4 regions of the Haloactinomyces albus genome follow, and region 3 is predicted to be linked to each of the others. Evidence: riboswitches for the same ligand, from Rfam matches in the RefSeq annotation. Region 3 holds a riboswitch; each other region holds the start of a gene.

Region 1 (3,202 bases), 1.8 Mb from region 3:
CGGCGCCGCCGCGCCACCGCGGCGATCACCAGCGCAGCCAGCACCGCCGCGAGTTGCAGCAACGACAGTGCCGCCGCCCCGGACAGGTCGAGCAGGCGCACGGTACGCAGGTAGATCTCGGTTTCCAGGGTCCGGTAGGTGCCGCCACCGAGGACGAGCACGACACCGAAACTGGTGGAGCAGAACAGGAACACGATCGCCATCGCCGATCCCAGGGCGGGCCGCAGTGCGGGCAGGGTCACCGAGATGAACGCCCGCAGGCGGGACGCCCCGAGCGAGCGGGCGGCGTCCTCGGTGCGTCGATCGAGATGCGTCCACAGTCCTCCCACGGTCCGGGCCACGACCGAGACATTGAAGAACGCGTTGGCCAGCACGATCCCCAGCAGGCCGGAAGCACCGCCGCCGCCCTCGGCACCGAGAAGCGCGCGGAACGCCATCCCCACCACGAGCGTCGGCAGTACGAACGGGACCGTGACCACCGCGCGCAGCAGTGTCTTTCCGGGCACCGCGACGCGTGCCAGCACATAGGCCACCGGCATACCGGCCAACAGCGCCAGCACCGTCGACACGGCAGCCTGCCCCAGGGTGAAGGCGACGAGATCCCAGGTCCGGGCGCTGGTGAGCACCTCGGCCACACCACCGTCGAGCCCGAGCCCGATGATCGCCACGACCGGCCAGGCGAAAAACAACCCCAGAAACCCCAGGACAGCGGTCGCGGCCATCCCCAGGGCGATGGAGTACTTCCGATGCCCGGACGAACCGGAGCGGGGACCGGCTCCGTTGGCCGAGGTGGTCCTCGGCGGCACGTTTTTCGACGGCGCGGTTTTCCCGAGAACCGCCACCGTCAGCCCCGAACCAGGGTGCGCCACTGCTGCACCCAGCGCTGCCGGTTCCGCTCGATCCGGTCGGGGCTCATCTCGGCCGGCCGCTGCGGCCGGGGAGCCACTTTCTGCCAGCTCTCCGGCAGTGCCACTCCCCGCACCACCGGATAGACGTACATCTGCTCGGAGACCTGTGCCTGGAACCGCCGCGAAACCAGGAAATCCATCACCGCGCGTGCCGCCTCGGGATGTTCGGCTCCCGCCAGTACCCCGGCGTACTCGACCTGCCGATAGCAGGTGTCGAGCAGTGCTCGGGTGCGCGAGGTGCCATCCGGTCGCACCTCGGCGGCGGGTGAGGACGCGTAGGACAGCACGATCGGGCGCGAGCCCCGGCCTGCGGACCCGGAGAAGTCCTGGTTGTACGCCTGCTGCCACCCGGAGGTGATTCGCACGTCGTTGGCGACCAGACCGCGCCAGTACTCCTTCCAACCGGACTCGCCGAACGTGGTGATGGTGTTGAGCAGGAACGCCAGTCCCGGCGAGGACGTCGCCGGGCTCGGGACGGCGAGCAGTCCCCGGTAGCGCGGTTCGGTCAGGTCGCGCAGGCTCGTCGGCTCGGGGATCCGGTGCTCGGCGAACCACCGGGTGTCGATGTTGACGCACACGTCGCCGGCATCGATGGGAGTCAGCCGGTTACCGGAACCAATCGAGTAGCGCTGGGGGATCTTCTTCGCCCCGGCGGGCTCGTAGGGCACGAAGACACCCTCGTCCAGCGCCCGCGAGGCGAAGGTCGAATCGATGCCGTAGGCGACATCGCCGATCGGGTTCGCCTTGGTCAACACCAGCTTGTTGGTCAGCGCGCCCGCATCACCACGGCGCTGGATCGTCACCTCGATTCCGGAACGGCGCTCGAAGTTCGCCAGCGTCTCGTCGGCGACGGCGAACGAGTCGTGGGTCACCAGGGTGACCGTGCGCGTGCCCTGCTCACTGCCCTGGGCACCGATGAGAGAGCAGCCTGCGGTGAGTGCGGCCACGACGACCACACCCGCGAGCCGAGCCGAACGGCGCAGCAAACGGTTCAACGATCCTCCCGAGATCATGCCACGCGTGCGCACGTCGAGCTGATCGCAGCGCCTCCCTGCGCCGGCATGATCCGGTTCAGGTGGACGGTCGAGGGCTCCTGCACCCTCCTCTCAGCCCAGCACACTGGACTCCCGTGGCGACCGCGAGTCTAGTGCACTGTCAACCGTTCATTCGACCGTCACGCTCTTGGCCAGGTTGCGCGGCTTGTCGACATTCCGTCCCAGTGCGGTGGCCAGGTGATACGCGAACAGCTGGAGCGGGACCGTGAACAGGATCGGATCGAGTTCCGGCTCACCACGCGGAAGCCGGATCACCGTCTCGGCGAGACCTTCCGGCAGGTCCGCGTTCGTGATCGCGATGACCGGGCCGTTCCTGGCCCTGATCTGCTCGATCGTGCCGATGTTCTTGGCCAGCAGCTCGTCGTCGGGGACGATCACCACCGAAGGCATGGTGTGATCGATCAGCGCCAGCGGCCCGTGCTTGAGCTCGGCCGCCTCGTAGGCTTCGGCGTGGACGTAGGAGATCTCCTTGAGCTTCTGGGCGCCCTCACGAGCGACCGGCCAGCCACGGACCCGTCCCACGAAGAACATGTGCTCGGTACCGGCATAGCGCTCGGCGGCTGCGATTGCCTGCTCTTCCGCTGCCAGGACGTCCGTGATTCGATCGGGAATCGCCGCGAGCGCAGCCACGAGCCGCCTGCCGTGCGCCATCGAAAGATCGCGTACCCGGCCGAGCAGCAGCGCCAACAGCGCGAAGGACAGGGACATGTTCGTGACGGCCTTGGTCGAGGCCACGGACACTTCCGGCCCCGCATGGAGGAAGACGCCGCTGCCGCATTCCCTGGCGATGGCACTGCCGACCGCGTTGACCAGGCCGACCACCTGACCGCCCTTGCGCTTGAGCTCCTGGACGGCCGCGAGCGTGTCCAGGGTTTCACCGGACTGGCTGACGGCGACGTAGAGCGTGCCCTCCTCGATGACGGGATTGCGGTAGCGGAACTCCGAGGCCGGTTCGGCGTCGGCGGGCAGCCGGGCCAGTTCCTCGACGAGGTTGGCACCGAGCTGTCCCGCGTAGTAGGCCGATCCGCAGCCGAGGAACTTCACCCGTCGGACAGCGCGCAGTTCCCGGGCATCCAGGCCGAGACCGTCGAGGCGTGCCGTGGCGAACCGCTCGTCGAGTCGCCCACGCAGTGCACGGTGACCGGCCCTGGTCTGGTCGTGGATCTCCTTGCGCATGAAATCGGGGAAGCCGTTCAGCTGGTAGTCCTCGTCGGCCAGGTCGACGGCCGCCGGGACCTT
Region 2 (3,202 bases), 530 kb from region 3:
GTGGATCGTCCATTCCTCAACCTCCCTGTACCGCGGTGAGGATCTCGATACCGGTTTGCGGTTCCAGCGGCGTGGCCGGCCAGCTGTCCCGGGCAACGACGGTGCCGTTGACGGCCACGGCCACCCCGCTGTCCGGTACCCCGAAGTCCTTCAAGGCATCGGCCAGCGTGGTGCCCTCGGCGAACTCGCGCGGCTGTCCGTTGATCACGATGTGCATTGCTGTCCTCCCAAGCGCGATGGATCCGCAGCTTTTGCCTCGGCAGGCAACGCACTGCCACACACCAGCCCGACCACGGCTTCCGCCGTGACGGGGGCGAGCAGAAATCCGTTGCGATGATGTCCGGTCGCGGCCACGACGCCGGGTGCCACCCAGCCGAGCAGGGGAAGATTGTCCTCGGTGCTCGGCCGCAGCCCCGCTGTGCTCTCGACCAATGCGTATTCCGCGATGCCCGGCACGAACCGTTCTGCGTCGGCCAACAGGTTCCGCACGCCACCGACAGTGACCTCGGTGTCGAACCCGGCCTCGTACTGGGTGGCACCGATGACGATCCCGTCCGCACGCGGCACCAGGTACACCTGCCGTCCGTGTACCGGCCCTCGTATGGTCCGCCGCGGTGGCGGGATCGATGTTGCTCGAGACCTCAGACGCAGGATCTCCCCCTTGACGGGCCGGATGGCGCCCCGCAACGCCGGATGCAGTTCCTCCGCATGCGCACCCGTGGCGATCACCACGACATCGCAGTGCACTGCCGAGTCGGCCCCAGTCGAGTCGGCGAGCTCGACCACTCCAGAGCGGACACCGCGAGCAGCGGCACGGACGAACTCCACCCCTGCCGATTCGGCGGCGGCACGAAGCGCTTCGAGGGTGATCCGGTTGTCGACCGCGAGATCACCCGGCACCTCCAGTCCCCCTCGGACACCGGGGCCGAGCGAGGGCTCCAGCCCGCGGAGTCGGCGACTGGTGTGGCGAGTGACAGTACGCCCGAGCGAGGCCAGATGGTCGGCGAGAGTGTCGAGTTCCGCACGGTCGGCGCTGTCGGCGGCGACAACGAGGGTTCCCTCGTCCCGCAGGCCCGGCGGCTTCCCCGAGTCCCGGCCGAGCCGCTCGGCGAAATCCGGCCACCTGTGCAGTGAAGCGGCCCCCAGCTCCAGCAGAGGTTCCTCACCGGGCCATGCCTCGGCGATCGGAGCCAGCATCCCTCCCGCAACCCAGGAGGCACCGCCGAACCCCGGATCCGGATCGATCAACCGCACCCGGCAGCCCGCCACAGCCAGCCGCCATGCGGCGGACATGCCGATGACACCGCCGCCCACCACCGCGACGATGCCGTCCTGTTGTCCAGACAATGCACGCTCCCTGCGCCGGTATGATCCGGATCAGGTTCGACGGTCGGGGCATCAGCCCCCTCTCAGTCCGCTCTCGTACGGACTCCCGTGCTTCACCGCCACCCAGGCTATCCGATCCGATCGTGCGAAGTCAGCTCCTGACGAATACGAAAATCCGGAAAGTCCACGCGAGCTGCCATCTCCGAACAAGCTACCCTGAGCAACATGCCTGGATTCGATGGCTACGGGATCCGTGTGCGTCTCGACGAGGCGCGACTGTATCTGTGCACCGATGCCCGTACCGACCGCGGTGACCTGGCCGAATTCGCGGAAGCGGCCCTCGCGGGCGGGGTGGACATCATCCAACTGCGGGACAAGAACCCGGCGGGCGCACCGCTGGAGGCACGACAGGAACTGGCGGCTCTGGAAGTACTGGCCGAGGCGTGTACGCGCCACGGCGCGCTGCTTGCGGTCAACGATCGCGCCGACATCGCTCTGACCGCCGATGCCGACATCCTGCATCTGGGGCAGGAGGACATCCCGGTGGAGTCGGCCCGGCGCCTCGTGGGGCACCAGATGGCCATCGGTCGTTCCACGCACGACGTGGTTCAGGCCGACGCGGCAGCCACCGAGCAGGGAGTGGACTACTTCTGTACCGGTCCGGTCTGGACCACGCCCACGAAACCGGGACGGGAGGCTGCGGGGCTCGACCTGGTTCGCCATGCCGCCGAACACCACGGCCACGGCCGGCCGTGGTTCGCCATCGGCGGCATCGACCACGGCAATCTGGACGAGGCCATGGCCGCCGGAGCCGAGCGTGTCGTTGTCGTACGCGCGATCACCGAGGCCGAGGACCCGCGCCGGGCGGCGGAGACACTGCGTTCCCGTTTGCAGGGATGACGGTGGTTTGCCGCAAAAGTCGGGAAAATTGCAGTTTCGCGCGAAACTGCAATTTTCTCCGCGGCCGGACGTTGCCTAGCCGGTAACCAGGCTTACGCCATAGGTCTGGAGGGCCTCGTTGATCGGCTGGAAGTAAGTCACCCCGCCGCGGTCGCAGTCACCGGAACCGCCGGAGGTCACCCCCTGGGCCTGGTTGCCCGAGAGGAACGCGCCTCCGGAATCCCCCGGCTCGGCACATACGTCGGTCCGGGTCAGACCGGACACGGTGCCCGTTTCGTAGCGCACCGTCTGGTTCTTGGCCTCGATGGTTCCGCAGTGCCAGCCGGTCGTGGAGCCGGAGCGGCACACCGAGGCACCGACCGGGGCCTCCCGCGAACCGGCGACGGTCACGGCACCGCCCCGGTAGTCGTTGACCTGCGGCTTCGGGGTGGCCGAGGACGTGACGTAGGCATAGTCGTTGTGCGGGAAGGAAGAGCCCGCGAAGGTACCGGCAGGTCGGCTGGTGCTGTCACTCCGGTTACCGCAGTGGCCCGCGGTGATGAATCCACCCTGGACGGCGAAGCCGATGGAACAGCGTAAGCCGCTCTTGTTGTAGAAGGCGTTACCGCCGATGATATCGGTGAACAGGCGCGGCGATTCCCGTGACTCGACCACGCGCACCGCTGTGGTGTCCACATCGGTCGAGCGGATGAACTCGGTCGCCCGTTGCGCCGTTCCCATCGCGGTCGTGACGACGACGGAATTGCTCGTCGGGTCGACATACCAGCCGCTGATCGATGTCGGGGCTCGTCGCTCGACTCCGTCGAGCGTGTCGGCCGCCGTGTTGAGCACACTCGCGCTGTCATCGACAAGCTCGGCCTTCGCTCCCGCTGCGCGGACCTCGTCGAATTTCGCCTTGTCGGTGACCCCCACGACCAGCTTGCCGAGGTCGGCATCGAAGTGGGCCCCTCCGAAGGCACCACCGAGGCTGCTCTGC
Region 3 (3,202 bases):
CGCCTGCGTGACGCTTCTGATCGGATGGTGGGCCTTGGTCAACGCCCTGTTTCCCGGGACACTGTCACCGCTGGCGCTGGCTCTTGCCGGGGTCGGCGCCGCGGGAGCCACAACCGGGATCAACCGTGTCACCCGCCGGCGCCTGTAAAACGGCGTTCGGAGTGGCCACCGCCGTGTGGCCACGTCCCTCCCCCGGAGGCTTACCTCGGCACCGGGCTTGCCTCGAGCCTGCCTCAGATCGGGCGGACGGTCAGTCCTCGCGGCTCACTCGTGAAGGCCAGAACGCCCTCGAAGTCGGCAATGGGCAACTCGTCCCGGACGAGTCGGTGCGGTCCACCGGAGGTTTCGACGGTGATTTCCCGTGCGGAGAAGTCCTGGGCGGCGAACTCGGGCCCCTGCAGGTGAACGTGCAGACGCTGCTCGTGCAGTGTGATCGCCACCTGGCCGCCGGGAATCGACAGCGGCTCGCCGTCACGAGTGATCGTGATGCTGCCCTCGTCCGCATTCTCGGGGTTCTCGGGAAGCACGGCGACGCGGGTGAGTGCGACATCGCGCGCGGCGTCGGTGCCGGACATGCCGATGACGTCGCGCGTGACCTCTCCCTCGGGCTCTCCTGCGGTGGGCTGGGGAGTGAGAACAGGGGCACGGGTCTTGGCCGCGAGCCGGTACGGTTGCCACGCCCCCGCGCCGACCAGGTTGACCACCGCGGCGACCTCGGTGTCCGCGAGGAGCTGCTCGCTGTCCGGTGCCGGAGTCACCTCGACGGCAGCGACACCTCGCTCACCGAGCAACTCGCTCAGCGCCTTCGCTCGCTGGCGTCCGTGCCGGTCGAATCCGCGCGTGATGGCGACGGTGTCGGACCCGGTCGAAATATTCGCAGCCGCGTCGGTGAGCCCGGCCAGCGGGGACCACAGCGCTGCGGGGTCGGCCGGGGCGCTCCGCCCGGAGCGAACGGAGGAGGGGGTGTCGGTCGTACTGTTCATTACCCCAACTCTAATCCGCTCGTGAGGGTTCCCTCACTACGCGGTCCGGAAGTCCGTGCTGTGACTTCGCTCGCTGCCGCTTCGATCATCCGGTGGCCTGCACTGAACACAGTGCGATAAGCCCGGGTCAACTGTCCCAGGTGCTGACGATGAGTCCTTCGACCGTCTCCTGCCGGTCGGCCACCTCGGTCTGGCAGTTCGGGCAGCGAGCCGTGATGCGACGGCTCGCGGGTTCCCGGGAGGCAGGCCAGGTCTCGTAGGGCAGCTTCACCATGGCCGAGCACAGGGCGGTGACGAGGTCGCCCGCGGGGCGCGATCCGGGGTGGTTGGTGATGGCGTGCCTGAGCTGCTGACCAGCAGGAACGATCCACCAGACGTGTTCGCGATCGAGAAACACCGACCATACCCCCTGGCTTGTACGGCGGCCGGAAGCCCATGAGCTCGGAATCCGGCCCTGCTCAGTTTCGGACGCTGGGATCACCCTGTATATGGCCCGTCCGAGGGAATTTGTGGGAACAATCGTCGCAGTGCGTAACGCCATTCGCGTGCAGCGCCGTTCTGCCGGGTGCGAATGCCCGGTGGCCCGGTGGCCCGGTCGATCCGATCGAGTAGCCCTTCCCGGCACTTGACCGTCCTTGCTAGGTTGATCCGCGTGACGCGGGGTGCCCGACCGCCCGATGCGCTTCGCACGGTGCGTTTCACGCAGTGCGTTGCACACGGTTGCTCGGGCTGAGAAGAGACCCGTCGAACCTGAACTAGCTCGCACTAGCGAAGGGACGTCGTGAACGAGACGCAAACCCGGTCGGGCACCAGGACGATCCCCAACGTCCTGACCATCGCCGGAACCGACCCCAGCGGCGGCGCCGGTGTGCAGGCCGACCTCAAGTCGTTTTCCGCGCACGGTGCTTATGGGATGTCGGTGGCCACGGCACTGGTCGCGCAGACCACCACCGGTGTGGCGCAGGTGCACGAGATCCCCGCGGAATTCGTCACAGCGCAGCTGGTGACCTTGCTCGACGATGTTCGCGTGGACGCCGTCAAGATCGGCATGCTGGCCAATGCCGAGGTGATCCGGGCGGTGGTGAGGTTTCTGGACGACTACGCCCCGCCGCATGTCGTTCTGGACCCCGTCATGGTCGCCAAGAGCGGTGATCGTCTGCTGGCCACCGAGGCCGTGCGTGTGCTCCGCGAACAACTGCTGCCTCGGGTGGATCTGATCACTCCCAACCTGCCGGAGGCCGCCGACCTGCTGGGAACGGCCGAGGTCACCGAGATCGACGGAATGCGGGCGCAGGCCGAGCGTCTGGCCGGGCTGGGAGCCAAGCGGATTCTGCTCAAGGGCGGCCATCTGGCAGGCGAGTCGAGTGTGGATGCGCTGTATGGCGACGGCTCGACCGAACTGCTGAGCGAGGAGCGTGTCGTGACCACCAACAACCACGGCACTGGCTGCACGCTCGCCGCCTCGATTGCTGCTCTGCGCCCGCAGCGCCAGGAATGGGCGAGTGCCGTCCGGGAGGCCAAGGCATACCTCGGCGACGCATTACGGGCAGCCGACCGGCTCGACGTCGGCCACGGGCACGGACCCGTGCATCATTTTCACCGCTGGTGGAAATGAGTCGCGGTCAGTTCCCGTAGATCCTTCGCGCGAGTGCGGCCTTGCCTTCCTGCAGGTCCTGCAGGATGCTCGGGATGAAACCACCCTCGCTCGGCATCGCCGGAACCTGTAATCCTTCGCTGAGTCCCCAGCCCGAGCCCCGATCGATCAACGATCGGTGCTTGTTGGTGTAGTACCCGGAATTGATCGACACCGCGACACCCCGGGCACCCGCGGCGGCGGCCATCAGATGCATGTGGAACCGAGTGGACAACCACCGCTGGCCTGCGGCGGCGGGCAAGCCGTTGTCCATGATCTCGGAGAAGGGGTAGAAGCGCGCACCGGGAAGGGCGTGCTCGACCAGCATGAACACCTCGCGGTCGACTCGCGGGATTCCCTCGACGAAGCCCACTTGTTCGGGGGAGACGCCCCACTCCCGCAGGGTGTCGAGCAGGAAACCGGCCAGCGCGGGCACGGTCACGTCGAGCAGGTCGGACTGGACGCAGATCATGACCTCACGCAGGTCGTCACCGCGGAACAGGCCCGGCTCGATCCCGAAGAACAGGTCATCACCGGTGCACTCGACCTTTTCCGAGGAATGCAGCAGACCACCGGACGGCTCGTC
Region 4 (3,202 bases), 520 kb from region 3:
CGTCCACCCTCCTCCGTGAACTCCTCGGACTTCTCACGCATCCCGGCCTCGATCGCCTCGACACTGGTCAGACCGTGCTTCTCGGCATAGTCGCGCACGTCCTGAGTGATCTTCATCGAGCAGAACTTCGGTCCGCACATGGAGCAGAAGTGCGCGGTCTTGGCCGGTTCGGCGGGCAACGTCTCGTCGTGGAACGACTGGGCGGTGTCCGGATCCAGTGCGAGATTGAACTGGTCGTGCCAGCGGAACTCGAACCGCGCTTTCGAGAGGGCGTCATCGCGTTCCTGCGCTCGCGGATGTCCCTTGGCGAGGTCGGCGGAGTGCGCGGCGATCTTGTAGGTGATCACACCGGTCTTGACGTCATCGCGGTTGGGCAGCCCGAGGTGCTCCTTCGGCGTGACATAGCACAGCATTGCCGTCCCGGCCTGTGCGATGTTGGCCGCACCGATGGCCGAGGTGATGTGATCGTAGGCGGGTGCGATATCGGTGGCCAGCGGCCCGAGCGTGTAGAACGGCGCCTCGCCGCAGAGCTCCTCTTCCCGGCGCACGTTCTCGGTGATCTTGTCCATCGGCACGTGCCCGGGACCCTCGATCATGACCTGCACGTCGTGCTCGCGGGCGATGTGGGTGAGTTCGCCGAGTGTTTCCAATTCGGCGAACTGGGCACGGTCGTTGGCATCGGCGATGGAACCGGGACGCAGCCCGTCGCCGAGCGAGAACGTCACATCGTAGTGCCGCAGAATCTCGCACAGCTCGGAATAGTGCGTGTAGAGGAAGCTTTCCCGGTGGTGGGCCAGGCACCAGGCGGCCATGATCGAACCGCCGCGCGAGACGATGCCGGTGACGCGCTGCGCGGTCAACGGCACATAGCGCAGCAGCACTCCCGCGTGCACGGTCATGTAGTCCACACCCTGCTCGCACTGCTCGATCACGGTGTCCCGGTAGATTTCCCAGGTCAGCTTCGCCGGATCGCCGTCGACCTTCTCCATCGCCTGGTAGATCGGCACCGTGCCGATCGGTACGGGGGAATTGCGCAGGATCGACTCGCGGGTTTCGTGGATGCGCTTGCCGGTGGACAGGTCCATGATCGTGTCCGCGCCCCAGCGGCCTGCCCACACCATCTTCTCCACCTCCTCTTCGATCGAGGAGGTCACGGCGGAGTTGCCGATGTTGGCGTTGACCTTGACCAGGAAATTCTTGCCGATGATCATCGGCTCGCTTTCCGGGTGGCACCGGTTGGCGGGAATCACCGCGCGCCCGCGGGCGACCTCGTCGCGCACGAATTCCGGACTGACGTTCTCGCGGGCGGCGATGAACTCCATCTCGCGGGTGACCACGCCGGACTTCGCCCAACCGAGTTGAGTGCGGTGCTCCCGACCGTCGGTCCAGCCGGTGCGCAGCGGATGCAGGCCACTGTGGACGTCCACATGGGCTGCTTCATCGGTGTAGGGACCCGAGGTGTCGTAGACGTCGAGGTGCTCACCATTGGACAGCTCGATGCGGCGTGCAGGCACCTTCAGGCCGGACTCGGTGGTGTGGTGGACCTTCCGCGAGCCGCGGATGGCTCCCGTGGTGACCCCGGCATTGTTTCCGCCGGACTGGTCACCATTGGACGAAAAAGCGTCGGAATCGGACAGCGCCGGAGACACGTCGGCCATGACTTTTCACTCCCTACGCCGGTATTACCCGGTCAGGTTCAGGCGGTCGGCGGCCCCGAGCCCCTGTCGACTCAGCCGCCCTCTCAGCCCGCTTCCGGTGCGAGCTCCCGCAGATTTCGTTGTCGGGTATGAGGCTAGCCATATTCGGTGCCTCTTGCCAAGTGGTCTTCACTCCCCGGACGGAAGTCGGGTGTTCCGCTGGGCTGATGACCTGCCGGAGCCCTTCGGTCCGAGCCTGGACACCGGCGAGTTCCGACGGCCGTGGTCCGGCATCATTCCTCGGCGAACGGATCGCTTTCCTCGGCGGGGTTCCAGGACAGGCCCGGTACGCCCCAGCCGTTGCGCTTGACCATCTTCTTCGCCGCCCGTGCGTTGCGGCCGATCAATCGGCTCAGGTAGAGATACCCGTCCAGATGGTCGGTCTCGTGCTGCAGGCAGCGGGCGAGATATCCGGTGCCTTCCACCTCGATCGGATTCCCGTTCCTGTCGGCTCCCGTCACCTTCGCCCACTCCGCACGCCCTGTCGGATAGCTCTCCCCGGGTACCGACAGGCATCCTTCCCAGTCCTCCTCGGGATCGGGCATGCCCTGCGGAACCTCGGAGGTCTCCAGCACCGGGTTCACGACCACCCCCTGGTGGTAGGTGCCTTCGTCGTCCGGGCAGTCGTAAACGAAGACGCGCAGGTCCACGCCGATCTGGTTGGCAGCCAGCCCGACCCCGTTCGCCGCTTTCATGGTCTCGACCATGTCGTCGATCAGGGTTTGCAGTTCGTCGTCGAAAGCCACCACCGGGCGCGTCGGAGTGTGCAGTACCGGATCACCGGCGATGCGGATCGAGTGCACGGCCATGTACCGCACTGTATCGCCCCGGTAGTGCGGGAACGGCCTCCTGTGCACCCGTGGGGTCCGGCGAGATCGCCGGATGATCAACACAACGGAATGTGGCTTGCACGGCGTGAGATGCACACACCGTGGATCATGACATGGTGTAATGGAGGTCAGGACTCACACGAGTGTGATTCCTGCGAACGCGGGTGCCCCGATCGCGAGGCGAGGAGTCGCATGGACGCTGCCCAGATGTTGACTGCGCAGGAGATCGCCCGGCAGTGCGAGCACATGGCGCGCATCGTCGAGCAGCGTCGGAGCGAGCCCGAACCGGCGCCGCCTCGGCATCTGAAGCTCGCCGATCCGATCACCGAGCCGATCGAGCGGATCAGCGAGCCGACCGTGCCGGACGAGCCGCAGCCGTCCGAGCCGACCTCCGAGGGGCAGCGGGCGCGTTCCCTGAGTTCGCGGGAGTGGAGCATTCTGGCCTTCGAACGGCAATGGTGGAAGCGGTCCGGGGCCAAGGAACGAGCGATCCGTGAGCTGTTCGATATGCCCGTGTCCCGCTACTACGAGGTTCTTGCTGCGTTGGTGGACAGGCCGGAAGCGCTCCGGGCGGATCCCATGCTGATCAAGCGTCTGCGTCGGGACCGGGACGGCCACGCGGATGCCGAACCCGCGTATCCGATCGGAAGCGAACCGGCATACCGGCCATTTCCG

The links. Region 3 has a riboswitch for thiamine pyrophosphate ahead of thiD (bifunctional hydroxymethylpyrimidine kinase/phosphomethylpyrimidine kinase). Riboswitches for the same ligand answer to the same signal wherever they lie in the genome.
Region 1: it holds a riboswitch for thiamine pyrophosphate, as region 3 does, so the genes downstream of both, JOF55_RS14820 (thiamine ABC transporter substrate-binding protein) here and thiD (bifunctional hydroxymethylpyrimidine kinase/phosphomethylpyrimidine kinase) in region 3, are expected to answer to the same signal.
Region 2: it holds a riboswitch for thiamine pyrophosphate, as region 3 does, so the genes downstream of both, thiO (glycine oxidase ThiO) here and thiD (bifunctional hydroxymethylpyrimidine kinase/phosphomethylpyrimidine kinase) in region 3, are expected to answer to the same signal.
Region 4: it holds a riboswitch for thiamine pyrophosphate, as region 3 does, so the genes downstream of both, thiC (phosphomethylpyrimidine synthase ThiC) here and thiD (bifunctional hydroxymethylpyrimidine kinase/phosphomethylpyrimidine kinase) in region 3, are expected to answer to the same signal.

What each region holds. Positions count from the first base shown of each region.
Region 1 is NZ_JAVDXW010000001.1:3,129,575-3,132,776, reverse strand. It holds gene JOF55_RS14825 (ABC transporter permease) at 1-722, opposite strand, end outside; gene JOF55_RS14820 (thiamine ABC transporter substrate-binding protein) at 845-1,903, opposite strand; TPP riboswitch at 1,940-2,049, opposite strand; gene glmS (glutamine--fructose-6-phosphate transaminase (isomerizing)) at 2,072-3,202, opposite strand, start outside.
Region 2 is NZ_JAVDXW010000001.1:1,856,760-1,859,961, forward strand. It holds gene JOF55_RS08665 (thiazole synthase) at 1-13, opposite strand, end outside; gene thiS (sulfur carrier protein ThiS) at 17-217, opposite strand; gene thiO (glycine oxidase ThiO) at 205-1,347, opposite strand; TPP riboswitch at 1,338-1,446, opposite strand; gene thiE (thiamine phosphate synthase) at 1,552-2,226, shown strand; gene JOF55_RS08685 (S1 family peptidase) at 2,302-3,202, opposite strand, start outside.
Region 3 is NZ_JAVDXW010000001.1:1,324,470-1,327,671, reverse strand. It holds gene JOF55_RS06200 (hypothetical protein) at 1-148, shown strand, start outside; gene JOF55_RS06195 (hypothetical protein) at 234-983, opposite strand; gene JOF55_RS06190 (hypothetical protein) at 1,111-1,380, opposite strand; TPP riboswitch at 1,632-1,777, shown strand; gene thiD (bifunctional hydroxymethylpyrimidine kinase/phosphomethylpyrimidine kinase) at 1,765-2,598, shown strand; gene JOF55_RS06180 (polysaccharide pyruvyl transferase family protein) at 2,606-3,202, opposite strand, start outside.
Region 4 is NZ_JAVDXW010000001.1:1,849,448-1,852,649, reverse strand. It holds gene thiC (phosphomethylpyrimidine synthase ThiC) at 1-1,658, opposite strand, end outside; TPP riboswitch at 1,651-1,779, opposite strand; gene JOF55_RS08645 (peptide deformylase) at 1,931-2,506, opposite strand; gene JOF55_RS08640 (DUF3263 domain-containing protein) at 2,720-3,202, shown strand, end outside.